3 regions of the Streptomyces sp. NPDC059142 genome follow, and region 2 is predicted to be linked to each of the others. Evidence: riboswitches for the same ligand, from Rfam matches in the RefSeq annotation. Region 2 holds a riboswitch; each other region holds the start of a gene.
What was found. A riboswitch is a leader RNA that binds a small molecule or an ion and turns the genes downstream of it on or off. The one in region 2 is predicted to bind cyclic di-AMP.
Positions count from the first base shown of each region.

Region 1: it holds a riboswitch for cyclic di-AMP, as region 2 does, so the genes downstream of both, ACFXPK_RS14715 (NlpC/P60 family protein) here and ACFXPK_RS21165 (peptidoglycan DD-metalloendopeptidase family protein) in region 2, are expected to answer to the same signal.
Region 3: it holds a riboswitch for cyclic di-AMP, as region 2 does, so the genes downstream of both, ACFXPK_RS15685 (M23 family metallopeptidase) here and ACFXPK_RS21165 (peptidoglycan DD-metalloendopeptidase family protein) in region 2, are expected to answer to the same signal.

Region 1 is NZ_JBHZDA010000032.1:36,346-46,484, forward strand. Features, by position in the region: gene ACFXPK_RS14690 (PspC domain-containing protein) at 1-361, shown strand, start outside; gene ACFXPK_RS14695 (LuxR C-terminal-related transcriptional regulator) at 472-1,194, shown strand; gene ACFXPK_RS14700 (hypothetical protein) at 1,283-1,660, opposite strand; gene ACFXPK_RS14705 (NlpC/P60 family protein) at 1,838-2,878, opposite strand; gene ACFXPK_RS14710 (hypothetical protein) at 3,156-3,509, shown strand; gene ACFXPK_RS14715 (NlpC/P60 family protein) at 3,718-4,950, opposite strand; cyclic di-AMP (ydaO/yuaA leader) riboswitch at 4,949-5,123, opposite strand; gene ACFXPK_RS14720 (ATP-dependent DNA helicase) at 5,404-7,938, shown strand; gene ACFXPK_RS14725 (peptidoglycan DD-metalloendopeptidase family protein) at 8,020-9,831, opposite strand; partial or broken gene ACFXPK_RS14730 (lipase) at 10,076-10,139, opposite strand, start outside.
Region 2 is NZ_JBHZDA010000059.1:12,723-22,861, reverse strand. Features, by position in the region: gene shc (squalene--hopene cyclase) at 1-8, shown strand, start outside; gene ACFXPK_RS21200 (1-hydroxy-2-methyl-2-butenyl 4-diphosphate reductase) at 8-664, shown strand; gene hpnH (adenosyl-hopene transferase HpnH) at 670-1,689, shown strand; gene dxs (1-deoxy-D-xylulose-5-phosphate synthase) at 1,780-3,666, shown strand; gene ACFXPK_RS21185 (aspartate aminotransferase family protein) at 3,663-5,078, shown strand; gene ACFXPK_RS21180 (helix-turn-helix domain-containing protein) at 5,138-5,761, shown strand; gene ACFXPK_RS21175 (DUF6126 family protein) at 5,784-5,957, shown strand; gene ACFXPK_RS21170 (tyrosine-protein phosphatase) at 5,988-6,800, opposite strand; cyclic di-AMP (ydaO/yuaA leader) riboswitch at 7,248-7,413, shown strand; gene ACFXPK_RS21165 (peptidoglycan DD-metalloendopeptidase family protein) at 7,418-8,401, shown strand; gene ACFXPK_RS21160 (SGNH/GDSL hydrolase family protein) at 8,583-9,407, shown strand; gene ACFXPK_RS21155 (STM4011 family radical SAM protein) at 9,445-10,139, opposite strand, start outside.
Region 3 is NZ_JBHZDA010000035.1:49,064-59,202, reverse strand. Features, by position in the region: gene ACFXPK_RS15710 (asparagine synthase-related protein) at 1-156, opposite strand, end outside; gene ACFXPK_RS15705 (MFS transporter) at 843-2,345, shown strand; gene lhgO (L-2-hydroxyglutarate oxidase) at 2,544-3,761, shown strand; gene trmB (tRNA (guanosine(46)-N7)-methyltransferase TrmB) at 3,868-4,665, shown strand; gene ACFXPK_RS15690 (PrsW family intramembrane metalloprotease) at 4,786-6,129, shown strand; gene ACFXPK_RS15685 (M23 family metallopeptidase) at 6,230-7,279, opposite strand; cyclic di-AMP (ydaO/yuaA leader) riboswitch at 7,291-7,445, opposite strand; gene ACFXPK_RS15680 (PP2C family protein-serine/threonine phosphatase) at 7,743-8,906, opposite strand; gene ACFXPK_RS15675 (MerR family transcriptional regulator) at 9,224-9,970, opposite strand; tRNA gene ACFXPK_RS15670 (tRNA-Met) at 10,086-10,139, opposite strand, start outside.

The DNA.
Region 1 (10,139 bases), on a different contig from region 2:
GGCGGCCGAGGTGGAGGACTACCACGGCGTGCCGATCGAGGTCGTGGTCGTCGGCGACTGCCCGCTCGACGAGAAGCTGTCCGCGCAGATGCAGGCCGCGCGCGAAGCGATGGTCAACGCCGCCAAGTACGGTGGCGAGGGCGGCGCCGTACAGGTGTTCGCGGAGGTCGAGGGGCGTACGGTCTTCCTCTCCGTACGCGACCGCGGCCCCGGGTTCGATCTGGACTCCGTCCCGGACGACCGGATGGGCGTCCGGGAGTCGATCATCGGCCGTATGCAGCGCAACGGAGGCACGGCCCGGCTGCGCGCGGTGCCCGACGGCGGCACGGAGGTCGAGCTGGAGATGGAGCGCGCCGACTGAGCGGGGGCACGCGCCGACCGGCGGTGGATGGACCGGTCGCCGGGAGGGGACCGTACGGTACGAGAGCCGCGCAGACGGCTGCGGAGCGACAAGGGCGAGGGACAGACACCATGAGCGAGGGCGTACACGCCGAATCCACTCCCGCGGCGAGCGGGGACCCGGCGGGGGACGGCCGCCGCGTCCGCGTCGTGCTCGTCGACGACCACCGGATGTTCCGTACGGGCGTCCAGGCCGAGATCGGCCGTACGGAGGAGACGGGCGTCGAGGTCGTCGGCGAGGCGGCCGACGTCGACCAGGCGGTCACCGTGATCACCGCGACCCGCCCCGAGGTCGTCCTGCTCGACGTCCATCTGCCGGGCGGCGGCGGGGTCGAGGTGCTGCGCCGCTGCGCGCCGATGATGACGGCGGCCGAGAACCCGGTGCGTTTCCTGGCGCTCTCGGTCTCGGACGCGGCCGAGGACGTCATCGGCGTGATCCGGGGCGGCGCCCGCGGCTATGTCACCAAGACGATCACCGGCACGGATCTGGTCAACTCGGTCTTCCGGGTCCAGGAGGGCGACGCGGTCTTCTCGCCCCGGCTGGCCGGCTTCGTCCTGGACGCCTTCGCGTCGACCGACGCGCCGCCCGTGGACGAGGACCTGGACCGGCTCACGCAGCGCGAGCGCGAGGTGCTGCGGCTCATCGCGCGGGGCTACGCCTACAAGGAGATCGCCAAGCAGCTCTTCATCTCGGTGAAGACCGTGGAGTCCCATGTCTCGGCGGTCCTGCGCAAGCTCCAGCTCTCCAACCGCCACGAACTCACCCGCTGGGCGACGGCCCGCCGGCTGGTCTGACCGCGGAGCCGACGCCCGGCGCCCTGCCGACCGGCCCGACTGCGGAGCCGACGCCCGGCGGCCCGCCGGGCGCGGCCCCGTCCGCGGCTCACCGGCAGTGCCAGCCGGTCACGTACAGCCGCCCCTGGTGGGCCAGCACGCCGCGGATGCACTCGCCGGGCCGCGTGTCGAGGACGCCGGTCAGCTCGGCGCGGCCCTGCCGGGTGCGCACGGTGCCGAACCAGCCGGGGAACGCCGTGATCCGGGCATCCCTGCGCTGGTAGCCGAGGCGGACGGGGATCTCGTGGCCGACCCCGGTCCGTACATAGCGCGTGGTGAAGTGGCCCGCGCCGCCGATCGGGCCCTCGACACAGAGCCGGCCGCCGGAGAGATCCCCGCAGCCCTTCGGGGTGACGCCCACGGGCGCCAGGACGAACAGTGCGCCGACGACGAGGACCGTCGTACTGACAGCGGTGGCTCGGCTCACGACCGCCCCTTTCCTCTCCCCCTCACCGTTCCGATGGCGTTCTCGTGCTCATCGTCAACCGGGGAAGGGAACGAGGCACTCCGGCATGGGCCGTCGGAGACAACCCCTCGGCGGCCGGGGCCCCATGACGGATCCGGCCGGTGCCGCGTGACAGTCATCAGAGGTGTCCGGGGGGCGTCAGACGGGCCGGGCGGCCCCCGCGAACGGCATCTGGTCGACCGGCGCGAGCCGGACCGCCGTGCCCGGCCGCGGCGCGTGGATCATCTGCCCGTCGCCCACGTAGATCCCGACATGGCTGATGCCCGAGTAGAAGAACACCAGGTCACCGGGGGCCAGCTCGGAGCGTGTGACGCGCCTGCCCGCGTTGATCTGTGTGTAGGTGGTACGGGAGAGGGCGACCCCGGCGGCGCGCCAGGCGGCCTGGGTCAGCCCCGAGCAGTCGAAGGACCCTGGGCCGGTCGCGCCCCAGACGTACGGCTTGCCGATCGCCCCGTACGCGAAGGCGACGGCGGCCTCGGCCCGCGCGTTCGGCGCCCGTACCGCACCGCGTGGCGTCCCGCGGTCCGCGCGCGCGGCGTACCCGCCGTCCCGCGCCTCGTAGCGGTCGCGCTGCTCGGCGGTGAGCCTGTCCAGGAGCCGCCGGGCGGAGGCGATCTTCCCCTGGACGGTGGACTTGTGCCGGGCCAGCTCGGCGCGGCGGGCCGTGAGATCGGTGAGCTGGGTGTCCGCCCGGGAGCGCAGCCCGGCGACGACCGACAGCTCCCTGCGGATCCCGGCGACGGCGGCGGCCTGCCGGCTGCCCGCACGCTCGGCGAGACCGGCCCGCTCCAGATACTCCTCGGGACGGGAGCTGAGGGCGAGCTGTACGGCCGGGTCGAGGCCACCGCTGCGGTACTGGGCCGAGGCGATCGAGCCGAGTTGGTCCCGCGAGGCGTTGAGCCGCTCCGTCCTGCGGGTGGCCTCGTCGCGCAGCACGGTGAGCGAGGCGCGGGCCTCGTCGGCCTTCACCTTCGTGCCGTTGTACTGCTCGGTGGCGGCCTCGGCCTGCGTGTACAACGCGTCGACCTTGGCCTTGATCTGCGCGGGGGTGAGCCGGGGCTCGGTGTGCGCGGGTCCCGCCGCCGTGGCGGTCGCGGCACCGGCGAGCGCGAGCGTCGCGGCGGTGCGGCCGGCCTGGCCGGTGAACGGGCGTTGTCTGGGCTTTCGGTGCGCTGCCACGGGGGCGGGGTCCGTTTCCTTCGTCTCCGTCGATTCCGTGCGGTACGGCCGCCCGGTACGGCCGGGGAGGGGCCGCACGCAGGACGTTAGGACGCCGGATCACGACTCGGCCTCGGCATGGCGGGAATTGGCGGGAGGTGAAGGTTCCGGAGCGCTTCCTGATCAGGATCGTCCGTCCGGAGTGCGCACTTGTGCCCTTCCGGACGGACCCGATCGATCATGGAAGTAAGCCTCACCTCACCGAGGAGGGGTGATACGGCCCGGCTACGCTCCCGGCATGGACGTACTCATCAATGTCTTCGTCGCCCTGCACATCATCGGCATAGCCTCGCTGCTCGGCGGATTCCTGACGCAGACGAAGGCGATGAGCGCCGGGACGGCGCGCTTCACCCCTCCGATGCTGCACGGAGCGCTGACGATGCTGATCACGGGGATGGTGCTGGTGGGCCTCAGCCAGGCCGACGACCAGGCGCTCAACAACATCAAGCTCGGCGTCAAGATGGCCGTCCTGGTCGTGATCCTGGGCATCGTGTACGTGAAGCGGGACGACGAGGCCGCCGCGAAGCCGCTGTTCGGCGCGGTGGGCGGGCTGACGGTGGCGAACATCCTCATCGCCACCCTCTGGACCTGATCCCGGCGCTCCGTCCCCCGCGTGCGCGGGGGAACCGGAGGCCGGGGACGGACCGCTCAAGGACCCGCCGCATACCGGACCCGAGGACCCGCCGCAGACCGAACCCGAGGCCCGGCCGGAGACCCGGGCCGTAGACCGGACCCCAGGGCCGGCCGGAGACCCGGGCCGGAGATCCGACCCGAGGCCCGGCCGGTGACCGGGCCGGGGGTCAGGCCGGGCGGACGCTGCCGTAGATCGGCATGTAGTAGATCGATTCCTCGCGTACGTTCGCGCCCGGCTTGGGCGCGTGGATCATCATGCCGTCGCCGATGTAGATACCGGCGTGGCTGAGGTCGTCGTAGAAGAAGACCAGGTCGCCCGGGAGCAGGTCGTCGGTGGCGACGCGCGTGCCGGTGTTCACCTGGGCGGCGGTGGTGCGCGGCAGCTCGACGCCCGCCGCCTTCCAGGCAGCCTGGGTCAGCCCCGAGCAGTCGTACGAACTCGGCCCCGAGGCGCCCCAGACGTACGGCTTGCCGATCTGGGCGGCGGCGAAGGCCAGCACCTTGGCCGCCTTGGCCGCGTACGTGGCGGCCGGGTCACCGCCGGTCCCGGCCTCCATGGCGGTGCCGCCGACCGCGACCGGAACCGTACCGCCGACGGTGCTCGCCGCCGCGAGACCGCCCGCGTCGGTGACCTGGGGCTGTCCCGCCTCGCGCCGGCGCTCCGCCTCCGCTTCGGCCTCCGCCTTGTCGCGGGCCTCCGCCTTGGCCTGCGCCTCCGCCGCGCGCCGGGCCTCTTCTTCCCTCTTGCGCTCCAGCGCGGCCAGCCGCGCCTGCTCCTCCGCGGTGAGCCGCGCCAGCAGCGCGCGGGCCTCGGCGAGCTTCTTCTGGATGCTCTCCTTGCTGTTCCGCAGGGAGGCGGGCGACTCGTCCGGATCGAGGCTCATGGCGGCCCGGTCCCGCTCCTCCACCGCCTCCGCGTGGCGCGCCGGGGGCTCCGCGACGGTGCTCCGCCGACGGTCGGTCGGCGCGTCCACCGCCCCGCTCCGCCCGGCGTGCGGCTGCGGGCCGTCCGTGAACGCCAGGGTGGCCGCCGGGGTGCCCGCGGCTTCCCCGGGCCGTGCGGCGGGGGAGGAACCGAGCGTACGGCGCGCCTCGTTCAGCTTGTCCGCGCTCTTGGCGACGCCCTCGATGACCCGGTCGACCGTGCGCTTCTGCTTGGCCGTGGTCTCCTTCGCCCTGCTGTACGTCTGCGACTCTCCACCGGCCTGGCGGTACAGGGCGTCGACCTTCTTCTGCACCTCTTCGACCGACGGTTTCGAATCCGCGGGCGCGGCGTCCGCGCTTTGCGTCGACAGCAGCGTGACCGAGGCGATGGCGGCCGTCGTCACTCCGACCGCGGAAGAGTTGGGGCCTACTCCGCTACGGCTGCGCGACTTGCGATGCGACGCCAAGTTCGGCATCTCCTTCCGTGGACCGCCTACCGGGTTAGCTGTCGGGTTCGGGCGGAACGGAAGGCTGCCCTACGGGCCTTGTGCGTACGGCGAACGTACGGCCCGATTCACCCCGGTCGTGCAGAGTGGGTCCCCGGTTCCGAACTTCCTTGCGGAAAGCCCGGATTCGGCGTGGGCCGCCCGCTCGGCGCGGATCGCCATCAGAGGTACGGGCTGCCTGATCGAGCACGCTAGCCAAAATGTGGCGCTGATGTGAAGGTGGATGGCCGATATGCCCGATACATTTCTGTGACCATTTGCTCGTGTGGAGTGCAGGGAGCCCCCGTGCGGGGTATAGCGTCACGCTCCGTATGTGGACCGGGACCGTCCGGCTTCCCGGCCCGGCCCGCGGGGCCGACTTCCCCCACCGGCTTTCCCGGTCGGGCGCCGACTGTCAGTGCGGCCGCCTAGACTCGTTAAGCGATGAGCAGCCTCTTTGACGACAGCTTCCTGGCCGACCTCCAGCCCTCCGGCGACGAGCACCCCCCGCCGCCCGAGGACCAGGACGAGCACGCCCCGGAGCAGGTGCCCGACGACCTGTTCCAGGGCGCGTACGACGTGCCCCCGGCCCGGGACCCGTACCACCGCGACGGCGCGCCCCGCACGGTCATCGACCCCGCCTCGCTCCTCGAAGGGCTGAACGAGGAGCAGCGGGCGGCCGTCGTGCACACGGGATCGCCGCTGCTCATCGTCGCCGGGGCCGGGTCCGGCAAGACCCGGGTGCTGACCCACCGGATCGCGCATCTCCTCGGCACCCGAAGCGTCCACCCCGGCCAGATACTGGCGATCACCTTCACCAACAAGGCCGCGGGCGAGATGAAGGAGCGCGTCGGCCAGCTCGTGGGCCCGCGCGCCCAGGCGATGTGGGTGCTGACGTTCCACAGCGCCTGCGTACGGATCCTGCGGCGCGAGTCGAAGCGGCTCGGGTTCACGTCGTCGTTCTCGATCTACGACGCCGCCGACTCGAAGCGGCTGATGGCCCTGGTCTGCCGCGATCTGGACCTCGACCCCAAGCGCTATCCGCCGAAGTCCTTCAGCGCCAAGATCTCCAACCTGAAGAACGAGCTGGTCGACGAGGAGACCTTCGCCGGGCAGGCGGTCGACGGCTTCGAGAAGACCCTCGCCGAGGCGTACCGGATGTACCAGGCGCGGCTGCGCGAGGCCAACGCTCTGGACTTCGACGACATCATCATGACCACCGTCCACCTGCTCCAGGCGTTCCCCGACGTCGCCGAGCACTACCGGCGCCGCTTCCGGCACGTCCTGGTGGACGAGTACCAGGACACCAACCACGCCCAGTACACCCTCGTACGCGAACTGGTGGGCCCCTCGGGCGAGGGCGAGGACCCGGCCGAGCTGTGCGTCGTCGGCGACGCCGACCAGTCGATCTACGCCTTCCGCGGCGCCACGATCCGCAACATCCTCCAGTTCGAGGAGGACTACCCGGACGCGACGACGATCCTGCTGGAGCAGAACTACCGCTCCACGCAGACGATCCTCAGCGCGGCCAACGCGGTCATCGAGCGCAACGAGAGCCGCCGCCCGAAGAACCTGTGGACCAAGGCCGGCGCGGGCGCCCAGATCACCGGCTACGTCGCGGACACGGAGCACGACGAGGCGCAGTTCGTCGCCGACGAGATCGACCGGCTGACGGACGCGGGCGAGGCCAAGGCGGGCGATGTCGCCGTCTTCTACCGGACGAACGCGCAGTCCCGTGTCTTCGAGGAGATCTTCATCCGGGTCGGCCTGCCGTACAAGGTCGTCGGCGGAGTGCGCTTCTACGAACGCAAGGAGGTCCGGGACGTCCTGGCCTATCTGCGTGTCCTCGCCAATCCGGAGGACAACGTACCGCTGCGCCGGATCCTTAATGTGCCCAAGCGCGGCATCGGGGACCGCGCGGAGGCCATGATCGACGCCCTGGCGCTCCGGGAGAAGATCACCTTCCCGCAGGCGCTGCGGCGCGTGGACGAGGCGTACGGCATGGCGGCGCGCTCCGCCAACGCCGTCAAGCGCTTCAACACGCTCATGGAGGAGTTGCGTACGGTCGTCGAATCGGGCGCCGGACCGGCCATGGTCCTGGAGGCCGTACTCGAACGGACCGGCTATCTGGCCGAGCTTCAGGCGTCGACCGACCCGCAGGACGAGACGCGGATCGAGAACCTTCAGGAACTGGCCTCGGTGGCGCTGGAGTTCGAACAGGAGCGCAGTCAGGCCGCCGCGACCGCCGGTGACGGCGGCGACGCGGACGCGGGCGGAGAGGGCGGCGGGGACGGTACGGACGCTGCCGCCGCCCCGGCCGCGACACCGACCCTCGCCGAGTTCCTGGAGAAGGTCGCGCTGGTCGCCGACTCCGACCAGATCCCCGACGAGGACGAGGACGGCTCCGGTGTCATCACGCTGATGACGCTGCACACCGCCAAAGGCCTCGAATTCCCGGTGGTGTTCCTCTCGGGCATGGAGGACGGCGTCTTCCCGCACATGCGCGCCCTCGGCCAGACGAAGGAGCTGGAGGAGGAGCGCCGACTCGCGTACGTGGGCATCACGCGCGCCCGTGAACGGCTCTATCTGACACGGTCGTCGATGCGCAGCGCCTGGGGGCAGCCCTCGTACAACCCGGCTTCGCGGTTCCTGGAGGAGATCCCGGGACACCACATGGAGTGGAAGCGGACCGGCGCGCAGATCCCGGCGGGTCCGACGTCCGGGATCACGTCGTCGCTCTCCTCCTCGGCGTCGCGTTCACGGTCGGGCGGCGGGCCCTCGGGCTTCGCGACGCGGCGCGCGAGCGACAAGCCGGTGATCGCGCTGGTGGTGGGGGACCGGGTCACGCACGACCAGTTCGGCCTCGGCACGGTCATGGAGGTGACGGGCGTGGGCGCGGACGCGCAGGCGACGGTCGACTTCGGGGACACCAAGCCCAAGCGGCTGCTGCTGCGGTACGCGCCGGTCGAGAAGCTGTAGGGACGAGGCAAGGAAGAGCGCCGCGGCCGGTGGGCCGCGGCGCTCGCCTCTGGCTGTGCTGTTCTGTGCCGCGTGACCCGGCTACGTCGGGTCGAGGCTGTGGCTGCGGAACCAGGACAGCGGGTCGATCGCCGAGCCGCCGCCGGGCCGTACCTCGAAGTGCAGGTGCGGTCCTGTGGAGTTGCCGGAGTTGCCGGAGTAGGCGATCACGTCACCGGCCTTGACCGAACCGGAGCGGATCTTCGTACTGCTGAGGTGGCAGTACCAGGTCTCCGTGCCGTCCGGGGAGGTCACGATGGCCATGTTGCCGTAGGCGCTGTTGTACTGCGTGCGTACGGTGCCGTCGGTCGCGGCCATGACCGGTGTGCCGTACGAGACGGGGAAGTCGATCCCGGTGTGCATGGACATCCAGTTGACGCCGGCCTGGCCGTAGTACGCGCTGAGTCCGTGCTGCGAGACGGGGAGGGCGAACTTGGGGCGGGCCGCCTCCTTGCGCGCCGCCTCTTCGGCGGCCCGCTTCCGCTCCTCGGCCTTCCGCTCCTGGAGGTCGATCCGCTCCTGCGTGCGGCTGGCGCGGTCGCCGAAGTCGCGGGCGTCGGCGCTGAGCGCGGCGAGCTGGGTGTCCAGCTTGTTGTTGGCCGCCGCGGCGACGGGCTTGGCGGAGGCGGTGTCCTCGGCGGAGGCCGTGGTGGTGGAGTCGTCCTTGGTGTCCTCACCGGTGAGTCCGCCGACGGAGGCGGCGGCGATACCGGCGACGCCCATCACACAGGCGGAGGGCACGGCGACGGTGAGGAGGGCGGAGCGCTTGGCGGGGGTACGGCGCCGGCCTCGGCTGCCGTTCCCGGCGCCGCCGGCCCGGCGCACGGGGCGCGGGGTGATCGTCACCGCGGGCGTGGCCATCGTGGCCGCCGTGTGCAGCGAGTCGGGGTCGTCCTCCGGCGTGGCCGGTTCCACGGGGTTCTCGGCGTCCGGGGCGAAGTCGTCGGCTCCCGGACGGTGTTCGGCTTCGGCTCCGGGGCCGGTCTCCGGTGCGGTGACCGTCTCGACGGCGCCGGTGTCGTAGCCCTGCTGCTCGGTCTTGTAGACCGGCTCCGCCTCGTAGCCCGGTTCGGCGGTGTAGCCGGGTTCGGGTTCGTAGCCCGGCTCCGCGTCGTAGGCCCGTTCAGGTTCGGGGCCCGGGGCGCCGTACGCGTACGGCGCCTCCTCGGGCGTGGTGCCCGTGCCGTTCCAGGCGGTCGCGTCGTACGAACCGGTGTCGAACGACGGCGCGTTCCACTGGGCGGTCGCCTCGTAGGAGAACGGTGCCGCTTCGAACTGCGCCGCTTCGAACTGGGCGGTTTCCAGGGCGGCGAGCTGCGCCGGGTCGAAGGTGGCGGTCGGCGTCGCCCCGGGCGTGTCGTAGCCGCTGTACGAGACGCCGTCGAACGCCGTGGTGTCGAACTGGCCCGTGTCGCCGGGGCCGTTCGGCTGGACGACCTGGTGCCAGGCGCCGGAGCCCCACTCGCCGGTGGCGTCCTGCGGATAACCGCCGGTGACGGGGGAGTCGGGGGTGACGGTCGGCCACTGGCCGCTGGTGTCGTACCCCTGCGCGCCGTACGCGTCGTAGCCGGTGGCCTGGTGGTGAGCGCCGGTGTCCCACTGGGTGTTGTCGTACTGACCGGAGTGCCCGGCGTGCGGGTGTCCGGCCTGCATGGGGTCACCGTGCAGAGGATCGCCCTGTGCGTGGTCGGCCTGCACGGTCGCGTACTGGCCGGTGGCGGCGGAAGTGTCGCCGTACCCACCCGTGCCACCCGAACCGTCCGGCAGCGAGCCGAAGAGGGGATCTGTCTCGAAGCTGCCGTTCTGGTAACCGTCGTAAGCGGTGTACCCGGCGTGGGCGTGCTGGTCGTTCACCAACTTCTCTCTCGCCTCGGCAGCAGAACCAGGCTCTGGGAAATCGGGTCCTGTGTGGAAAGGGCCCCCAGAGGGAAAGCAGTGGCCGCGACTGTACCCGGCGGTATGCGACGGCGACAATCTTCCGCGAGTTTCGTGCTTTACGGAAACGGGCATTCGGCCGTGTTTCGGCGAACTGTGGGCGCAGGCTTGGCCATACGTTCGAAATGCGTTCGAGTGTGAGAGTGGGGCCAGGCTCCGCGGATCAGGCGACGGAAGCGGATCCGGAACCCTCGGCCGGAGGTGTCGGCACGGAATCTTCACCGGAA
Region 2 (10,139 bases):
GCGTCTGATGGAGCGGCCCCCGGGGCCGTCCGCCGGTCCCGGCACACCACTGCTGATCGCCTGCGCGCTCTCCATCGAGCGCGTCGCCCTGCGCGGTTCGGGGAGGGGCGCCGCGGCGGGCCCCGTCACCGTGCTCCGTACGGGCATGGGCCCCAGAAACGCCGAGCGGGCCGTGGCACGCGCGCTCGGCGGGCCCCGGCACGGGGACGCGGCCGTCATCGCCGCCGGATTCTGCGCCGGACTCACCCCGGGGATGAACCCGGGCGACCTGATCGTCGCCGACCAGACCCGCGACCGGTACGGCGCCACCCCCTGCACGGACACCGGCCTCCTCGTGGCGGCCCTGGCCAGGGCCGTACCGGGGCGCACGGTCCACACCGGCCCGCTGACCGGCTCCGACCACGTCGTCCGCGGTCAGGAACGCTCCGCGCTGCGCGCCACGGGGGCGCTCGCGGTCGACATGGAATCCGCCGCCACGCTGCGATGCGCCCTGGCCGCCGGGCCACGCCCGGTTGCGGCCGTCCGGGTGGTCGTGGACGCTCCGGAGCATGAGCTCGTCCGTATCGGCACAGTGCGCGGTGGAATATCAGCCTTCCGTGTTCTTCGTGCCGTCCTCCCAGCTTTCTATGAATGGCACCGTTCTTTGCTGCTCCCCAGGAGGTGAGCTAGATGGCCATGCCACTCCGTCAGACCATCAGGGTCGGGACGTACCTCTTCGAACAGAAGCTCCGTCGGCGTGAGAAGTTTCCGCTCATCGTCGAGCTGGAACCCCTCTTCGCCTGCAATCTGGCGTGCGAGGGCTGCGGCAAGATCCAGCATCCCGCCGGAGTGCTGAAACAGCGCATGCCCGTGGCGCAGGCCGTCGGGGCGGTGCTGGAGTCCGGGGCGCCCATGGTCTCCATCGCCGGCGGCGAACCGCTGATGCACCCCCAGATGGACGAGATCGTCCGGCAGCTCGTGGCCCGCAGGAAGTACGTCTTCCTCTGCACCAACGCCATGCTGCTGCGGAAGAAGATCGAGAAATTCACCCCCTCGCCCTACTTCGCCTTCGCCGTGCACATCGACGGGCTGCGCGAGCGGCACGACGAGTCCGTCGCCAAGGAAGGCGTGTTCGACGAGGCCGTCGCCGCGATCAAGGAGGCCAAGCGGCGCGGATTCCGGGTGACCACCAACTCCACCTTCTTCAACACCGACACCCCGCAGACCGTCATCGAGGTGCTCAACTACCTCAACGACGACCTGAAGGTGGACGAGATGATGATCTCGCCCGCCTACGCCTACGAGAAGGCCCCCGACCAGGAACACTTCCTGGGTGTCGAACAGACCCGGGAGCTCTTCAAGAAGTCCTTCGCGGGCGGCAACCGGGCGCGCTGGCGCCTCAACCACTCGCCGCTCTTCCTGGACTTCCTCGAAGGCAAGGCCGACTTCCCCTGCACCGCGTGGGCCATCCCCAACTACTCCCTCTTCGGCTGGCAGCGCCCCTGCTACCTGATGAGCGACGGCTACGTCCCGACGTACCGTCAGCTCATCGAGGAGACCGACTGGACCAAGTACGGCCGCGGCAAGGACCCGCGCTGCGCCAACTGCATGGCGCACTGCGGCTACGAGCCGACCGCCGTCCTCGCCACCATGGGCTCCCTCAAGGAGTCCCTGCGCGCGGCCCGCGAAACGGTCGTCCCGACGCGGTGACGGTCCGACCACGGACGAGCCGGCGGCGGGCGCCCTCGGGTGCTTCCGCCGCCAGAGCGTGAGCGACACGAATCCGAGAGGGGGCCGAGCATGTCCGTCCTGGAACACATCCGGGGGCCGCACGATCTCAAGGCGCTGACGGCGAGCGAACTCGACGAACTGACCGGGGAGATCAGGGCGTTCCTGATCGAGGCGGTGGCGAGGACTGGGGGCCATCTCGGGCCCAACCTCGGGGTGGTGGAGCTGACCGTCGCCCTCCACCGGGCCTTCGACTCGCCCGCCGACCGCATCCTGTGGGACACCGGTCATCAGGCGTACGTCCACAAACTCCTCACCGGCAGGAAGGACTTCTCCAAACTGCGCGGCAAGGGCGGCCTCTCCGGCTACCCCTCCCGCGAGGAGTCCGAGCACGACATCATCGAGAACTCCCACGCCTCCACCGTGCTCGGCTGGGCCGACGGCCTCGCCAAGGCCCGGGACGTGCTCGGCGGCGAGGACCATGTCGTCGCGGTGATCGGGGACGGCGCCCTCACCGGCGGCATGGCCTGGGAGGCGCTGAACAACATCGCCGCCGCCAAGGACCGCCCGCTGATCGTCGTCGTCAACGACAACGAACGCTCGTACGGGCCGACGATCGGCGGCCTCGCCGACCACCTCGCCACGCTCCGCACCACCGACGGCTACGAGAGGTTCCTCGCCTGGGGCAAGGAGGTGCTGCACCACACCCCCGTCGTGGGCCGCCCCCTGTACGGGTCGCTGCACGGGGCGAAGAAGGGGTTCAAGGACGCCTTCGCCCCCCAGGGGATGTTCGAGGACCTCGGCCTCAAGTACGTCGGGCCGATCGACGGCCATGACATCGCCGCCCTGGAGTCCGCCCTCCACCGGGCCAAACGCTTCCACGGTCCCGTACTGGTGCACTGCCTCACCGAGAAGGGCCGCGGCTACGCCCCCGCGCTCCAGGACGACGCGGACCGCTTCCACACCGTCGGCGTGATGGACCCGCTGACCTGCGAGCCGCTGGCGCCCGCCGGGGCCCCCACCTGGACCTCGGTGTTCCGCGACGAGATCGCCGAGATCGGGGAGGAGCGCCCCGACGTCGTGGCGATCACGGCGGCCATGCTGCACCCCGTGGGGCTGACGAAGTTCGCCGAGCGGTTCCCCGACCGGATCTGGGACGTGGGGATCGCCGAACAGCACGCGGCGGTCTCCGCCGCCGGACTCGCCACCGGCGGCCTCCACCCCGTCGTCGCCGTCTACGCGACCTTCCTCAACCGCGCCTTCGACCAGCTCCTGATGGATGTTGCCCTGCACCGCTGCGGGGTGACCTTCGTCCTGGACCGCGCCGGGGTCACCGGGGTGGACGGACCCTCCCACAACGGCATGTGGGACATGTCCATGCTCCAGTGCGTCCCCGGACTGCGGATCGCCGCGCCGCGCGACGCCGGACAACTGCGCGCCCAGCTCCGCGAGGCCGTGGCCGTGGACGACGCGCCGACCGTGGTGCGCTTCCCGAAGGAGGCGGTGGGACCGGAGATCCCCGCCGTCGGGCGCGTCGGCGGCATGGATGTGCTGCGCGGGGCGCCGGACGGCGCCGACGACGTGCTCCTCGTCGCGGTCGGCGCGCTCGCCCCGGTCTGCCTGGACGCCGCCGGGCTCCTCGCGGAGCGCGGCATCGGCTGCACCGTGGTCGACCCGCGCTGGGTCAAACCCGTCGACGAACAGCTCGCACCGCTGGCCGAACGGCACCGGCTGGTCGCGGTCGTGGAGGACAACTGCCGCAGCGGCGGCGTGGGTTCCGCCATTGGCCAGGCGCTCCGGGACGCGGGCGTCGACGTACCGCTGCGTACCTTCGGCATCCCCGAACAGTTCCTGGCGCACGCCAAACGCGGCGAGGTGCTGGCCGACATCGGGCTCACCCCGGTGGAGATCGCCGGACGGATCACCACCGCGCTGACCGGGAAGGAGAGCCCGCGATGAAGGAAACCCCCGAGCCCGCGCCGGCGCCGTCCAAGGGGTTCGACCTCGCGCGGCTGCTCGCGGAGCGCGGCGCCGAGCGCTACGAGCTGCACACCAGACACCTCAACCACCAGCTCCCTCGCATGCTGCACACCATCGGCTTCGACCGGGTCTACGAACGGGCCGAGGGCGCCTACTTCTGGGACGCGGAGGGCAACGACTACCTGGACATGCTCGCGGGCTTCGGGGTGATGGGCCTCGGCCGGCACCACCCCGTCGTACGCAAGGCGCTCCACGACGTCCTCGACGCCTCCCTCGCCGACCTCACCCGCTTCGACTGCCAGCCGCTGCCCGGCCTCCTCGCCGAGAAGCTGCTCGCCCACAGCCCGCACCTGGACCGGGTGTTCTTCGGCAACAGCGGTACGGAAGCCGTCGAGACGGCCCTGAAGTTCGCCCGGTACGCCACCGGCCGCCCCAGGATCCTCTACTGCGGCCACGCCTTCCATGGGCTGACCACCGGCTCGCTCTCCGTCAACGGCGAGGACGGCTTCCGCGACGGCTTCGCGCCGCTGCTGCCCGACACCGCGATCGCGCTCGGCGACCTCGACGCGCTGGAGCGGGAGCTGGCCCGCGGCGATGTGGCCGGACTCATCGTGGAGCCGATCCAGGGCAAGGGCGTCCACGCCGCGCCCCCCGGCTTCCTGCGCGCCGCCCAGGAGCTGCTCCACCGCCACAAGGCGCTGCTCATCGCCGACGAGGTGCAGACCGGCCTCGGCAGGACCGGCGACTTCTACGCGTACCAGCACGAGGAGGGCGTGGAGCCGGACCTCGTCTGCGTCGCGAAGGCCCTCTCCGGCGGTTACGTGCCCGTCGGCGCGACCCTCGGCAAGGACTGGATCTTCCGGCGCGTCTACTCCTCGATGGACCGGGTCCTGGTCCACTCCGCGAGCTTCGGCTCCAACGCCCAGGCCATGGCGGCGGGGCTGGCCGTGCTGTCGGTGCTGGAGGACGAGCAGGTCGTCGCGGGCGCGCGGGCCACCGGCGAGCTGCTCAGATCCCGGCTGGCCGCCCTCGTGGACCGCTACGAGCTGCTGCACGAGGTACGCGGCCGGGGGCTGATGATCGGCATCGAGTTCGGCCGGCCCGACTCGATGCGGCTGCGCGGGCGCTGGGCGATGCTCCAGGCCGCGCGCAAGGGGCTCTTCGCCCAGATGGTCGTCGTACCGCTGCTCCAGAAGCACCGGATCCTCACCCAGGTCTCCGGCGACCATCTCGAAGTGATCAAACTGATTCCGCCCCTGACCATCGGGGAGCGCGAGGTGGACCGCTTCGTGACGGCCTTCACGGCCGTGATGGACGACGCACACGCCGGGGGCGGACTGATGTGGGACTTCGGGAGGACACTGGTGAAGCAGGCCGTCGCCAACCGATAGCCTTTTGCCTCCGGGGCAAGAAATTTGCCCCGGAGGAAAGTTCCTGGCGCAATGGACGTATGAGCACACCCTCCGCCGGAGAGGCGGCCGACGCGCTGTCCGACCAGCTTCCCGACGTCGCGCCGCGCCTGCGTGAACTGCGCCGGGGCCGCCGGCTCACCCTGGAGGCCGCCGCCCGGCGGGCGGGGCTCTCACCCGCCCATCTCTCCCGGCTGGAGACGGGGCGCAGACAGCCCTCCCTGCCCATGCTGCTGGGTCTGGCCCGGATCTACGGAACGACCGTCTCCGAACTGCTCGGCGAGGCCCCTCCGGAGCGCGAGCCGATCGTCCGGGCCGGCCGCGCCGAACCCGTCGAGGCCGACGGCTGGACCTACCACCAGGCGGGCGGCTCCGGCCGCGCCATGCAGCCGCTGCGGCTCCAGGTCCCGTACGGGGCGCAGGGTGACCTGGTCCGCGTCCACCCCGGTGAGGAGTGGCTCTACGTCCTCGACGGCCGGCTCCGGCTGAGCCTGGGCGACACCCTGCATCTGCTCGGCCCCGGGGACAGCGCGCACTTCGACTCGCTCACCCCGCACCGCATCGCCGCGGCCGGCCCCGAGGGGACCGAGCTGCTCTTCGTCCACACCCTGCTCCAGAGCCCCGCCGCCGATCTGTGCCTCGGTGGCCCGGCCCCCCGTGTCTGACCCGCTGAGAGAGGTCCCCACCATGTCGGAGACAGAGCAGCCGGCGCCGCGCGAAGGCGCGCCGGAACATGTGATGAACGAGGAGAAGAAGTTCCCGCGCGGACTGGTGATCCGGCTCTTCGCCTATCTGGTCGCCGGCCATGTCTTCGCGGCCTTCCTCTATCTCCTCTTCGAGCTCGGCGCCCAGGGGCAGTGACGGCCCGGCCGTGCCGGAGCGCCCGCGGCGTCAGCCCTCGTCGAGGAGGCGGGCGCGCAGCCGTTCGCGGGTCCCGGGTGTGAGGCCCAGGCCGTCGGAGAGATAGCGGTCGGTGGAGCCCCAGGTCCCCTCGATGGTCTCGAAGGCGGCGGCGAGATAGTCGGCGCGGGCGTCGAAGAGCGGGCTGATCAGCGCCGACGCCTCCTCCGGCAGCGCGGCGGGCGTGCGGTCGGCGCGGCGGAAGAGGTAACGGCGGTGCGGGTCGTTCGACTTGAGGTAGTCCGCCTCGATCGCCTCCGGCTCCACCCCGACCGCGAGCAGCACCACGGCCACCGAGAGGCCGGCGCGGTCCTTGCCCGCCGCGCAGTGCAGCAGCGCGGGGAGACTGTCCTCCGCGAGGGCGTGCAGCAGACGGCCGTGCTCCGCCGTGCGCTCCGTGACGATCGCGCCGTACGAGCGGATCATCCGGGCCGCGGCCCTGCCCTCCCCGAGCAGCTCGCGGAGCTGTTCGAGGTCGCCGTGGCGGACCAGCCGCCAGAACTCGGCGCCGTCGGCCGGGTCGGAGAGCGGGATGTTCACGTGACGTACGCCCGGCAGCGCCACGTCCGTGCCGTCCAGCCTCAGATCGGCGGAGTTGCGGAAGTCGAAGATCGTGTGGAGTCCGAGGCCGGTGAGGAAGGCGGTGTCCTCGACGCCGGCGTGGGCGAGATGCCCGCTGCGGTAGAGCGCGCCGTACCGCACCCGCCGTCCGTCCCCGGTCGGAAGGCCGCCGACATCACGGAAGTTGCGTACTCCGGACAGCTCGGGCTCGGTGGACGGGACCTGCGGCGACTGCTGCGTCACGCCTGCTCCTCCGGATCTGCCGTCGGCGCCGATCGCCGGCGGAGTCGGCTCCCGACCCTACCGACGTCACGGCATCCCCTGGCGCGCGGGGCGGTTCGGCGGAACGGCCGGGGGACGTCCACGCACGGACCGGTCATGCGGGGAGGAAACGCCCAAACACACCTCTGTCCGGATTGACTGATTCCGCATAACCTGCCCCGGTCGCGGGGGAGATGGGGCGCGTCTCGTGAGCAGGATCATATCCGTGACGTTCCGTGGTGACGGCGCGAAAGGGAAAGGCCCGCTCGAAAGGGAATTGGAGGCGGAACTCCACGCAGGGTGACGGGCGATCTTCCCCCGGAAGGACCCGGGCGCCGCCGACGGAAAAGGGTGGCTTGTTCCGGCCGTCCCACTCGCCTACGTTCACCCTCAATCCGAGCGGAACGCCGAATCCTGCCGCCGCCTCGGGGACACCATCCACCCATTCACGCGTGGCAGGAGCGGGGGACCCAGGTAGTACGCCGTTCCGGTGCTCCGGCATCAGGACGGCTCGGGGTGAAGTCGCGCACCACGCGCGGCCGGGCAGCTCCAGCCCGAACCCGACAGCTCACCTCGTAGGCGCCGGAGAGGAATTCGCCATGCCCGCGAAGGGTAAGCACCGCCGCCCGAAGACCAACCCGCTCTCGCGCGGATTCATCGCCGCAGGAACGGGCGGCGCCGCCATCGCACTGCCGCTCATCGGCGCCACCGGCGCGCACGCCGCGCAGCAGGCCGCGCCCGCCGCCGCTCCGCAGGCCGCGCCGGCCACCGCGCACACCGCGCAGAACCTGCCCGCCGCCGCCCCGCAGAGAGGCGCCGCGACGCAGGTCACCCGCTCCGAGGGCACGAGCGTGCGCACCTACGCGGTGGTCGCCGGTGACTACCTCTCCAAGATCGCCGACGAGCAGAACGTACGCGGCGGCTGGCAGCGGCTGTACGAGGACAACCGCCAGGCCGTCGGCGCCGACCCCGGGCTGATCCACCCCGGCCTGAAGCTCACCATCGGCGGCAGGAACGCGACCGCCCGTTCCGAGGCGCCCGCCGCCTCGAAGCAGTCGAGGACCGAGTCGAAGCCCAAGGCGTCCACGTCGTCGAAGGCGCCCTCGTCCGGCACCTCCTCCTCCGCGGCCAAGAAGGCGGCGCCCGCCGCCGAATCGGCCGCGCGGACCAGCGCCTCCGGCTTCACCCTGCCGGTCGACGGCGTCGGCGTCGGTACGGCGTACCGCGCCGCGGGCGGAAGCTGGTCCAGCGGCTACCACACCGGTGTGGACTTCGTGGCCTCCACCGGCACCACCGTGAAGGCGGTCGGCGCGGGCACCGTCGTGACCGCGGGCAGCGGCGGCTCGTACGGCAACCAGATCGTCATCCGGCACGACAACGGCATGTACTCCCAGTACGCCCACCTCTCCTCCCTCTCCGTCTCGGCCGGCCAGAGCGTCTCCACGGGGCAGCAGATCGGGCTCTCCGGGGCCACCGGCAATGTGACCGGGCCGCACCTGCACTTCGAGATCCGCACGGGACCGGAGTACGGCTCGGACGTCGACCCGCTGGCCTTCCTCCGCCAGAACGGCGTCTCCATCTGACCCGTCCGACGCACACCGAGGCACCCGCATTTCCCGTACGGCCCGGCACCGATAAGTGCCGGGCCGTACGGGATTTCGCTATTCCCACTTGAAAGAAAATTGACCGATGGTCTTTCTCACCCCACGTCAACCCCTGCCTACGGTCGCGTAGGTCACATGGCCGGGTGGAAAATACCCTGCTGTGGCAGACGATTCGAGAGCAAGAAGAGACAAGATATTCGGGTCGTACGCGGCGATCGGTGACAGCTTCACGGAGGGTGTGGGAGATCCAGGACCCGACGGGCTGTTCGTCGGCTGGGCGGACCGGCTCGCGGTCCTCCTCGCCGACCAGCTACCGCTCTCCGGTGCGACGGCCGACCCCGTCCACGGCGACTTCCGCTACGCCAACCTGGCCGTACGCGGCCGGCTCCTCGACCAGATCGTCGCGGAACAGATCCCCCGGGCCAAGAAACTCGCCCCGGACCTGGTGACCTTCTGCGCGGGCGGCAACGACATCATCCGCCCCGGCACCGACCCCGACGACGTCGCCGAGCGCTTCGAGCGGGCCGTCGCCGATCTCACCGGCGCCGTCGGCACGGTCATGCTGGCCACCGGCTTCGACACCCGCCGCGTGCCCGTCCTGCGCCATCTGCGCGGCAAGATCGCCACGTTCAACGAACACACACGGGCCATCGCCGACCGCTACGGCTGCCCCGTCCTCGACCTCTGGTCCTTGAGGACCGTCCAGGACCGGCGGGCCTGGGACGGCGACCGGCTGCATCTGTCGCCCGAGGGCCACACCCGGGTCGCGCTGCGCGCCGGACAGGTGCTCGGCGTCGACGTCCCCGCCGACCCGGACCAGCCGTGGCCGCCGCTGCCGCCGCGCGGCACGTTCGAAGTACGGCGCGACGACATCCACTGGGCCCGCGAGTATCTGGTGCCCTGGATCGGACGGAGGCTGCGCGGCGCCTCCTCCGGCGACCACATCGAGGCGAAGCGGCCGGACCTGCTGCCCCTGGAGCACTGACACGGCCCGGGTCCCGGGCGGCGGGGGCGTCGTGACCTCACGCCCCCGCCGGGATCCGCTCCAGCACCCCGCCCGCGAAGACGTCGTACAGCGGCAGCGTCTCCAGATGGACATAGCCGATATGGCAGTCGCACACCGCCAGCGGACAGGCCCGCGGCGCGAGCGCGCGCCGGTACGAGCCGTCGTAGAGATTGCCCAGCTCGGCGCGGACGAAGTGGCAGCGCCGTACCGTGCCCTCACCGTCCACCGAGATCACCGACTCGCCCGTGCGGCACGGCAGTCCGGCCGAGCGGTGCGGATGGCGGCTGTACGGGAAGAGCGGATCCAGCTCCGTCCACCGCGCGGCCTCCTCGTCCGTGTACGTGTGTCCCTCGGCCGCGTTGATCCACAGGTAGACGTGCGGGGGCAGCTCGGCGCGCAGCCGGCGTGCGTGCTCCAGATGCTCGTCCAGTCCGACGACCCCCACGCTGTACCGGATCCCGCGCGCCGCCAGCTCATGGGCCTTGGTCAGGAAACGTTCGTACGGCGTCTGCCCCGGGTGGTACGTGCACCACAGGGCGAGCTTCGCGGGATCGGCGTCCGCCAGCCCGTCGGTACGGAAGCTGAGATTCGTCTGGACGGCCACCCGGCGGATGTGCGGCAGCAGCGAGAGTTCGGTGAGCGCCCGCCGGTACCAGGAGCGGACCATCCCCTCGCCCCAGGGCGTGAACAGCACGGAGAGCCGGTCGTCCG
Region 3 (10,139 bases), on a different contig from region 2:
CCAGTCGCCGACGGCCCACAGCGGATCCGGGTCACCCCACAGGAGTTGGGAGCCGACCGGGTGGACGCTGCCGCTCTCGGAGTCGCCGACGGGGCCGACCGCCCCGGCCGTGCCGAAGCGGGCGGCGATACTGCTCCATCCCACCAACCACCGCATCGCCGCCTCCACGCTTCCACAGCCTGTGGATCAATCGGGCCCGGACCGGGGCCCCCTGGAACCTGGATCGTGCGGTCCCGGTTCCATGATCCCGCGTCGAAGCTCAAGCTGAGAAGCTCGAACCGAAGCCGTTCAGGACCATGCTGCCATGACAACAGCGCACGGGAGGGCCTACGGAAGCGTGCGCGCGAAGGGGAATGCGCCCCTGGCATTGGCCATGTGGCGGAGAAACGGCGCTCTCCCGACCGACAACCGATGGGCAGCATTCAGCCAATCTCCGAACGCGGCGCGGCGCGCCGGACGGACCCCGTAAGGGCTCCGGCGCCGGCGAACGTTCGGTCCGGGAGGCGGGATTAGCCTCCCGGACCGGTCCACCGCCCGCGGGGATTGGGGCGGCGGTATCCCCCAGCCCACTCGTTCCAGTACGCAGTGGGCCGACCCACGCAGGTCTCATGGAAGCGTTCCCGGTCCCGCGCGGCCAAGAGCGCACGGCCGGGCGCACGCTACACACCCGGAGCACGCGGCGTCCCTCCGGGGGCCCTTCCGCGGCCTCCCCGACGGACAACAATCCCGCCATCCGGAAGTCCGCCCCTTAACGGTCGGGATGTGGCGAACTACGCTGGGTTTACGAATGCCGCGCGCCTATGCCGCAAAGCGGCGGCCGTCTGTGTGTCGAGGGGTGACGCATGTCCAGGGAGCTACGCGGGCCGAACGAGAAGCTCGGCACCGTTCTCGCCCTCGCGGGAATCAGCAACGCCGGCCTCGCCCGGCGGGTCAACGACCTCGGGGCGCAGCGCGGTCTGACACTTCGCTACGACAAGACCTCCGTGGCGCGATGGGTCTCCAAGGGGATGGTTCCGCAGGGTGCGGCGCCCCATCTCATCGCGGCAGCCATCGGGGCGAAACTAGGACGTCCTGTCCCGCTCCACGAGATAGGGCTCGCGGACGCGGACCCGGCCCCCGAGGTCGGGCTCGCCTTCCCGCGCGACGTCGGGGAGGCGGTGCGCACGGCGACGGAGCTGTACCGGCTGGACCTCGCGGGCCGGCGGGCGGGGAGCGGGGGCATCTGGCAGTCGCTGGCCGGATCTTTCGCAGTGAGCGCTTACGCGACGCCCGCGTCCCGGTGGCTGATAACACCCGCCGACTCCTCGGTCGCCCGTGATCCGGCGGTCGCGGAGGCGGCGCAGGGAGCGCACGGCGGGGGCGGACCCGCAGCGCAGGGAGCCTCCGACGCGACCGCGCAGGCCGGGGCGCCCGGCGAGCTGTCCCCGCTGCGCGTGGGCCACAGCGATGTCGCCAAGCTGCGCGAGGCGGCGTCCGACGCCCGCCGCTGGGACTCCAAGTACGGGGGCGGGGACTGGCGTTCGTCCATGGTCCCGGAGTGTCTGCGGGTCGACGCGGCGCCGCTGCTCCTCGGGGCGTACAGCGACGAGGTCGGCCGGGGGCTCTTCGGCGCCACGGCCGAACTGACCAGGCTGGCCGGGTGGATGGCCTTCGACACCGGTCAGCAGGAGGCGGCGCAGCGCTACTACATCCAGGCGCTGAGGCTGGCGCGGGCGGCGGCCGACGTGCCGCTGGGCGGGTACGTGCTGGCGTCGATGTCGCTCCAGGCGACGTACCGGGGCTTCGCCGACGAGGGCGTCGACCTGGCGCAGGCGGCGCTGGAGCGCAACCGGGGGCTGGCCACGGCGCGCACGATGAGCTTCTTCCGGCTGGTGGAGGCGCGGGCGCACGCGAAGGCGGGCGACGCGGTCGCGGCCGGGGCGTCGCTGAAGGCCGCGGAGGGGTGGCTGGAGCGCTCCCGGGACGGTGACGCGGATCCGGGGTGGCTGAGTTTCTACTCGTACGACCGGTTCGCGGCCGACGCCGCCGAGTGCTACCGCGATCTGAAGGCGCCGCGCCAGGTACGGCAGTTCACGGAGCAGGCGCTCTCCCGGCCGACGGAGGAGTTCGTACGCTCGCACGGCCTGCGGCTGGTGGTGAGCGCGGTGGCCGAGCTGGAGTCGGGCAATCTGGACGCGGCCTGCGCGGCCGGTACGCGGGCGGTGGAGGTCGCGGGGCGGATCTCGTCGGCCCGTACGACCGAGTACGTACGGGATCTGCTGCACCGGCTGGAGCCGTACGGCGACGAGCCCCGGGTGGTCGAGCTGCGGGAGCGGGCCAGGCCGCTGCTGGTGGCGCCCGCGTAGACGAGCCGTTCCGAAGTGGCGTCGTCCGCCCCTCCCCGCGGACGGGACTTCGGAATGACTCGTCCAGGTCCCACCGGCGGTACGAGGAGGTCCGCCGGCGGGGTCGGAAAGGCCCCCGGTCGCGTTGGTGCCCGCGCGCGGGTTTGAGCACGCCGTCCCCGGGCCAGTGCACTATCGGGGTGGGAGGTGACGCGCGCGATGGGCACACGCGTGGGGTTCGACTGCGAGGTACTGGTGATCGGCGGCGGGATCGTCGGTCTGTCGACGGCGTACGCGATCACGCGCGCGGCCCCCGGCACGCGTGTCGTCGTGCTGGAGAAGGAGCCGGGACCGGCGCGCCACCAGACGGGCCACAACAGCGGGGTGATCCACAGCGGGGTCTACTACCGCCCGGGGTCGCTCAAGGCGCGGTACGCGGTGCGCGGCTCCGCCGAGATGGTCAAGTTCTGCGCGGAGTACGGCATCGCGCACCGGGTCACGGGCAAGCTGATCGTCGCCACCCGCCGCGAGGAGCTGCCCCGGCTGCACGCCCTGGTGCAGCGCGGCCGGGAGAACGGCCTGCCGGTACGGGAGCTGGGTCCGGCGCAGATCATGGAGTACGAGCCGCAGGTACGCGGCGTCGCGGCGATCCAGGTCGGCACGACGGGCGTCTGCGACTTCGCGGCGGTCGCCCGGCAGCTCGCCGCGTCGGCGGAGGCCGCGGGCGCGTCCGTACGGTACGGCTCTGAGGTCACCGCCGTCGACCGGCGCCCCTGGGGCGTCGCGGTCCGCACCGCGTCCGGGGCGGTGGTCAGGGCGCGCGCCCTGGTCAACTGCGCGGGGTTGCAGTGCGACCGGGTGGCCCGGCTGGCGGGCGACGAGCCGGGGATGCGGATCGTGCCGTTCCGGGGCGAGTACTACGAGCTGGCCAGGCCGGAGCTGGTCCGGGGGCTGGTCTATCCGGTGCCGGATCCGGCGTTCCCGTTCCTCGGGGTGCATCTGACCCGGTCCGTCGACGGCAGCGTCCACGTCGGCCCGAACGCGGTCCCCGCGCTGGCCCGGGAGGGCTACACCTGGGCCGCCGTGCGCCCGGCGGAGCTGGCCACGACGCTGGCCTGGCCGGGGTCGTGGCGCATCGCGCGCCGGCACTGGCGGTACGGCGCGGGCGAGCTGCGCCGCTCGCTGTCGAAGCGGGCCTTCGCGGCGGCCGTACGGCGGCTGCTCCCCGCGGTGCGGGACGCCGATCTGCGCCCGGCGGCGGCGGGGGTGCGGGCCCAGGCGGTCCTGCGGGACGGCACCCTGGCGGACGACTTCCTGATCCGGCGGGCGGGCCGCACGGTCCATGTCCTGAACGCGCCGTCACCGGCGGCGACCGCGTCGCTGCCCATCGGCCGGGAGGTGGCCCGCCGGGCGCTCGCGGCGCTGGCGCAGGAGTAGGGCCCCGGGGCGGTCCGCCGGGGTCCGTAGAATTGGGGCATCGCGACCGGGTCCCGGCCGCCCCCACCCGTACCACCAGCCGCTCCCACCAGCCCGGATTGCCGAGATGACCGAGAACCCCACAGCGAGCCGCAGCGCGAGCAGTCCCGCGGACCGTCCCGCGAGCCGTCCCGCGAGCCGGATGTTCCCCGAGGGCACGGGCCCCGCGGCCGACCCCGCCGGGTCGCACTTCGAGCGGCGGATCCGCAGCTTCCAGCCGCGCCGCAGCCGGGTGACCACCGGGCAGGCCGAGGCGCTGCGGCGGCTGTGGCCGGCCTGGGGCCTGGACATCGACGGACAGCGGGTGCTCGACCCGGCCGCGCTCTTCGACGGGCTGCCGGTCGTCCTGGAGATCGGCTTCGGAATGGGCGAGGCGACCGCGCGGATGGCCGCCGACGACCCCGGCACCGGCATCCTCGCCGTCGACGTGCACACCCCGGGCCAGGGCAATCTGCTCCGGCTCGCCGAGGAGAACGGGCTGTCCAACATACGGGTGGCCAACGGCGACGCGATCATCCTGCTCCGGGAGATGCTGCCGGCCGCCTCGCTCGACGGGGTACGGGTCTACTTCCCCGACCCCTGGCCCAAGAAGCGCCACCACAAGCGCCGGCTGATCCAGCCGGAGTTCCTGGACCTGGCCGCGGACCGGCTGAAGCCCGGGGCCGTACTGCACTGCGCGACCGACTGGGAGCCGTACGCCGAGCAGATGCTCGCCGAGCTGACGGCCCATCCGCGGTTCGGGAACACGGCGCCGGACGGCGGCTACGCGCCGCGGCCCGCGTTCCGCCCGCTGACCCGGTTCGAGGGCCAGGGGCTCGACAAGGGGCATGTGGTGCACGACCTGCTGTTCCGCCGGGCGCCGTAAGACCCGTAAGACCCAAAAGGCCCGTAGGGCCCCTGCCGGGAGGGTTCCGGACCGGATGCCGGGCCCCGGGATCACCCGGGGTGATCGCCAGGTGTCAGTGTCCCTCGTTAGGGTCATCAGGTGTCAGAACCGTCCCCGCACCGCCTCGACCCGCACCCGGCCATCCCCGTCTACGAGCAGCAGGAGCTGCGCGGCGATCTGTGGAGCGCCGTGCCCCCGCCCGCCCGCAGGCGCTACCGGCCGACGCGCGCGCTCTGGCGCAACAGGGGGGTCAGGGCCGGGGCGTTGATCACGGTGCTGGCGCTCTGCGCGCTGGTGATCCTCGCGCTCGTCCGGGAACAGACCGGGCCCCAGGGCTTCCTGGTGGGGCTGGGGCTCGCCGTGCTGCCCGTACCGCTGCTGGCCGCCGCCTTCCGCTGGCTGGACCGGGTGGAGCCGGGACCGTGGACGAATCTGCTGTTCGCGTTCGCCTGGGGCGCCTTCGCCGCGGCGCTCGTCGCGATCATCGCCAACTCCTTCGCGACGGAGTGGATCGCCACCGCCACCGCCGACCCGGCCGGCGCCGAGTCCCTGGGCGCCACGGTGATAGCGCCGGTCGTCGAGGAGAGCGCCAAGGCCACGGCGATCCTGCTGATCTTCCTCTTCCGCCGCCGGAGCTTCACGGGACTGGTGGACGGCGTGGTGATCGCGGGGTTCAGCGCCACGGGCTTCGCCTTCACGGAGAACATCCTCTATCTGGGCAACGCCTTCGGCGAGGACCAGACGCAGGGGCACTCCGGGCTGAATTCGGTCACGGCGGCGACCTTCTTCGTCCGTGTCGTGATGTCGCCGTTCGCGCACCCGCTCTTCACGGCGGCGACGGGCATCGGCTTCGGTCTGGCGGCCGTGGCGGCCCGGCACCAGAAGGTGCGCCGGGTGGTGCTGCCGCTGCTCGGGCTGGTCCTCGCGATGGGCATGCACGCGCTGTGGAACGCCTCGGCGTCGCTCTTCGGGCCCTTCGGCTTCTACGCCGTGTACGGGGCGTTCATGGTGCCGGTCTTCGGGCTGCTGACCTGGCTGGTGATCTGGAGCCGCCAGCGCGAGCTGCGGACGCTCGCCGCCGAGCTGCCCGCGTACGCCGCGGCGGGGTGGCTGCCCCCGGCCGCGCCTCTGGCGCTCTCCTCGATGCGGGCGCGGGCGATGGCGCGGGGGTTCGCGAACCGCGGCCACGGCCGCGCGGCGGCGCGGGCGGTCGGGGAGTACGAGGCGTTCGCGACGTCCCTGGCGTTCCTGCGCCACCGGGCCGGGCGGGACCGGGTCGGCCCGGACTTCGTGGAGCGCGAGCAGGAGCTGCTGCACCACCTGTGGGAACGCAAGGAGATAGCCGGGCCCGCGCTGACATACGCGGCGCGGGCCACGGGCCGGGTGCGGGTGCCGCCGCCGTACATCGACTACGACGGCTACAACCCGTACCGGCAGTACTGATCCTCCGCGGAGGGTCCCTCGCGGAGGGGTCCCTCTCGGAGGAGTCCCTTGCGGAGGAGCCCCTCGCCGGAGGAGTCCCCCGCGAGGGCGGGGGCGCGTCTCAGGGGTTGATGCCCTTGCCGTTCAGCCAGGCCATCGGGTCGATGCCCGTGCCGCCCGCCGTGTGGACCTCCAGGTGGAGGTGCGGCCCGGTCACGTTGCCGGTCGCGCCGACGCGGCCGATGACCTCACCGGTGGAGACCTTCTGCCCGGCGCTGACGGAGAGGGAGGACTGGTGCGCGTACCAGATCTCCGTGCCGTCATCCAGCTCCAGGACCGTGCGGTAGCCGTACGAGCCCGACCAGCCGGCCGACTTGACGGTGCCGCTGTGCACGGCCTTGATCGGGGTGCCGGTCGGCGCCGCGAAGTCCAGGCCGGTGTGGTAGCCGGAGGACCAGAGGGAGCCGGACTGGCCGAAGGAGGAGGTGAGGGTGTACGAGGAGGTGGGGAGCGAGTAGCTGGCCGCCAGCTTGGCGAGGCGCTCCTTCTCGGCCTTGGCCTTGGCCTCCGCCTCGGCCTTCTTCTTGGCCGCCTCGATCTTCTTCTCGGCGTCGGTCTGGCGCGCCTTGGCCTGGGCCGCGGCCTTCTCGGCCGCCGCGTCCTGCGCCGCCGCCTTCTGCGTGGCGTCGGCCTCGGTCTGCTGCCGCTCGGCCTGCTGGAGGATGCGGGCGCGCAGCGCCTCGCCGGCGTCGGTGGCGCCCTGCTCGGTGTCCGAGGCCGTCAGCCCGGCGGTCGTCAGCGGCGCGCCGGCCAGCACCTCGGAGTCGGAGTCGTCCGAGCCGAGATAGCCCATCCCCGGCAGGGATTTGGCGTCGGGAAGATTGTCCGCGATGGCATCGGGCAGAGATATGGAGACCGCGGGCTTGTCCTGGGCGGTGGCGATGCCGCCCGCGCCGACGGCGGCGATGACACCGACGCCGAGGACGGTGGAGCTGCGGGCGAGTCCGTTGCGCTGCTTGGCGACGCGGTGCTTGCCGCGTACGGGGCGGACGGACTCCTCGGTGGGGTTCCACTCCCCCCAGGTGCCGGGCGCCTCGTTCTCACCGCCGCTGCCGAAGGAGTGGGGTGCGAAGGTCGCCGTGGCCGTGGGGGCAGGCTGGTTGGACGCCACTGAGGCGTGCTCCTTTCCTTCCTTCTCGCCTACCGGGTTAGCTGACGGGTTCGGAGCAGGAAGGTCTCCTACGGAGGCCCCCTGCCGTCCAGGACGGCAAGTAGCTCCCGATTCACCCCAATTGGTGGTTCCCCGGTTCCCTCGCGGGATTCGGCGCACGCGCACGGTGCCATCTCTGACGACGGCTGGGACGACCGCGCTGCGTTATCGAACGTTAATAGAGACCAGGGCTTTATTCCAAGCTGTTCCCGGTGATCGTTAACGACTTCGCATCGGATGTACCGGGACACAAGAGTCCACATCAGGGCGAGTTGATCGACAACCTGAGCAGATCGATCCACTCCACATACCTGACGGTATGTCATATGTTATGCGGAGGGGTACGTACCGATCACCCTCCGCGACCGGACGGCCGGAGCCGTACCGCCCCCGGCTCCCGTCGGGGCGCGATCACCGGCTGCCCTCAGGGCACGATCCGCATCGTCCTGCGCCGCTCCGGCTCCCCCTCCGCGGGCCGGCTCACCGCCAGCAGCGCCATGTCGTCCTGACTGCCGCCGCCCGTGTGCAGCCGTACGTCGTCGATCAGCGCCTGGAGCATCTCGTCGGGCCCCTGGAAGATCCGCCCGTCGAGCCGTTCACGCGGTACGTAGAAGACCCCCCGGGCGTCGCGCGCCTCGGTGAGCCCGTCCGTGTAGAAGAGCAGCGTCGCGCCGTCCGGGTACACGGACTGCTCCGCCCGGTCCGGCCACGCGCCCAGCTCGCTCATGCCCAGCGGCAGCGCCGGATCGCGCGTCGCCAGCATCCGGACCGCCCCGTCGTGGCACATCAGCAGCGGCTCGGGATGGCCCCGGTTGACGAGCCGTACGACGTCCTCGCCGTGCGGGATCTCCGCCAGTACGGCCGTGGTGAACCCCTCGAAGACATCCAGCCCGTCCCGCCGCGTCCCCTCCCGCAGCAGCGAGCGCTCCAGCCGCTCCGCGACACCCTCCAGCGAGCTCTCCTGCTCCGCCGCCTCCCGGAACGACCCGATGATCACGGCGACCGCCTCGACCGCCTCCAGCCCCTTCCCCCGTACGTCGCCGACCACCAGCCGTACCCCGTACGGCGTGTCCTGCACGGCGAACAGGTCCCCCCCGATGAACGCGCCCTCCTGCGCCGCCTCGTACCGCGCCGCGATCCGCAGCCCGCCGATCCGCTCCGCCGGTCTGGGCAGCACGGCGCGCTGGGCGGTCTCCGCGATGATGCGGGCGGACGCCAGCCGTTCGCCGCTGCGTCTGACGACCCCGTTGATGTAGAGCGCGAGGGCGGAGACGAGCAGCACCGTCAGCAGTTCGCTGTACGACACCACCGAGAAGAGCGTGTCCGTGTGGACCCGCAGCACCGCCTCGGCCACGAGGGAGACCACGGCCACCGTCAGGGTGCCGAGCATCGGGTAGAACGGCGCCGCGATCAGCGGGGCGGCGGCGAAGAGCGGCGCCCCGGTCACCCGCGCCGGGGTCGCCAGATCCAGGACCACCCCGCCGATGATCACCAGCGCGGGCAGGAACCGGACCAGCCGGCGCCCGGCGAGACGCCGCGCCGCGTACCCGTACGGTCCGTGCGGCCCGTACGGCGCCGCCTCGCCCACCTGGGCGAGGTTGCGGGCGGGGTCGCGCCGGTGGTCGCGCCCGTTGCCCGTGGTCGCCCAGAAGCCGGCGCCGTCGGCACCGAGGACACCCGCTCCGTCGGCGTCCCGCCTGCTCCTGCCGCCGAGGCGCTCTCCGATCTTCCTGAGCTTCCCCACCAGTCGTCTCCTGCCCGGTCCGCCGACGGCTGCGGACGGTACCGCGCTCCACCCAGGCTGGTCGCTGCCGCGCCGGGCAGCGACCCGCCCTCGGCCGACTGGGCTACGAAAGACCGGTAGGGGACCGGTACTGGGACCACGGAGCACCGTTGTACAGAAGCTCAGTCGGTCAGGTGGCGCTCGGCGTACACCTTCATGGCGTCCCGCACGAGCACAGCCGTACCTTCACCGTACTGGTCATACGCCGCGGTGAAACGTCGATCATCGACGTACATGGCCGTCACGCCGATGACATAGGACCTGGTGGGCTCCACGGTCACCGACAGCCAGTCGCAGTGACGCCGGGCGACCGCCTGCGCCTCCTCGCTCGCGGCGCCGTGACCGGCCGCCGCGGTACGCCCCCAGTCACGGGCGATCGCCTCGTGCCGCGCCCCGAACGCCCGGCGCTCCTCCCCGCTCAGCGAGCGCCACCAGCGGTCGCTCCTCTCGTAGGCGGGACGGCCCCACCTCTCGGTGACCTCCCGCTCGTAGCGCGTGTGCGCGAAGCCGTCCAGCACTTCTTCCGCCATGAGTTCCTCTCCGTTCCCGGTCTTGTGGAGAGTGGTCCGCACCGACGTGATCAGCCGTCCGATGCGCTCGCGTTCCTGTTCCAGCAGGTCCAGATGGCCGCGCAGGGCGGCGGCCGTGTCCTGCCGGCCGTCGAGTATCCGGGCGATCTCCGGCAGCCCGAGCCCCAGCTCCCGCAGCAGCAGGATCCGCTGGAGCCGGACCAGGGCCTCCTGGCCGTAGTACCGGTACCCGTTGGCGCCGGTCCTGCTGGGCTCCAGCAGTCCCAGCTCGCCGTAGTGCCGGAGGGTACGGCTCGTCGTGCCGGCCTTCTTCGCGATGTCCTGGATCGACCACTCCATGACGTTCACGGTAGAAGTTGACGTTACGTAAAGGTCAAGCCCCGGTCTCCCCCATGGCTCCGGGCACGACGAAGGCCCGGATTCACCAGGAATCCGGGCCTTCGTTTTCTTCCAGTAGCGGGGACAGGATTTGAACCTGCGACCTCTGGGTTATGAGCCCAGCGAGCTA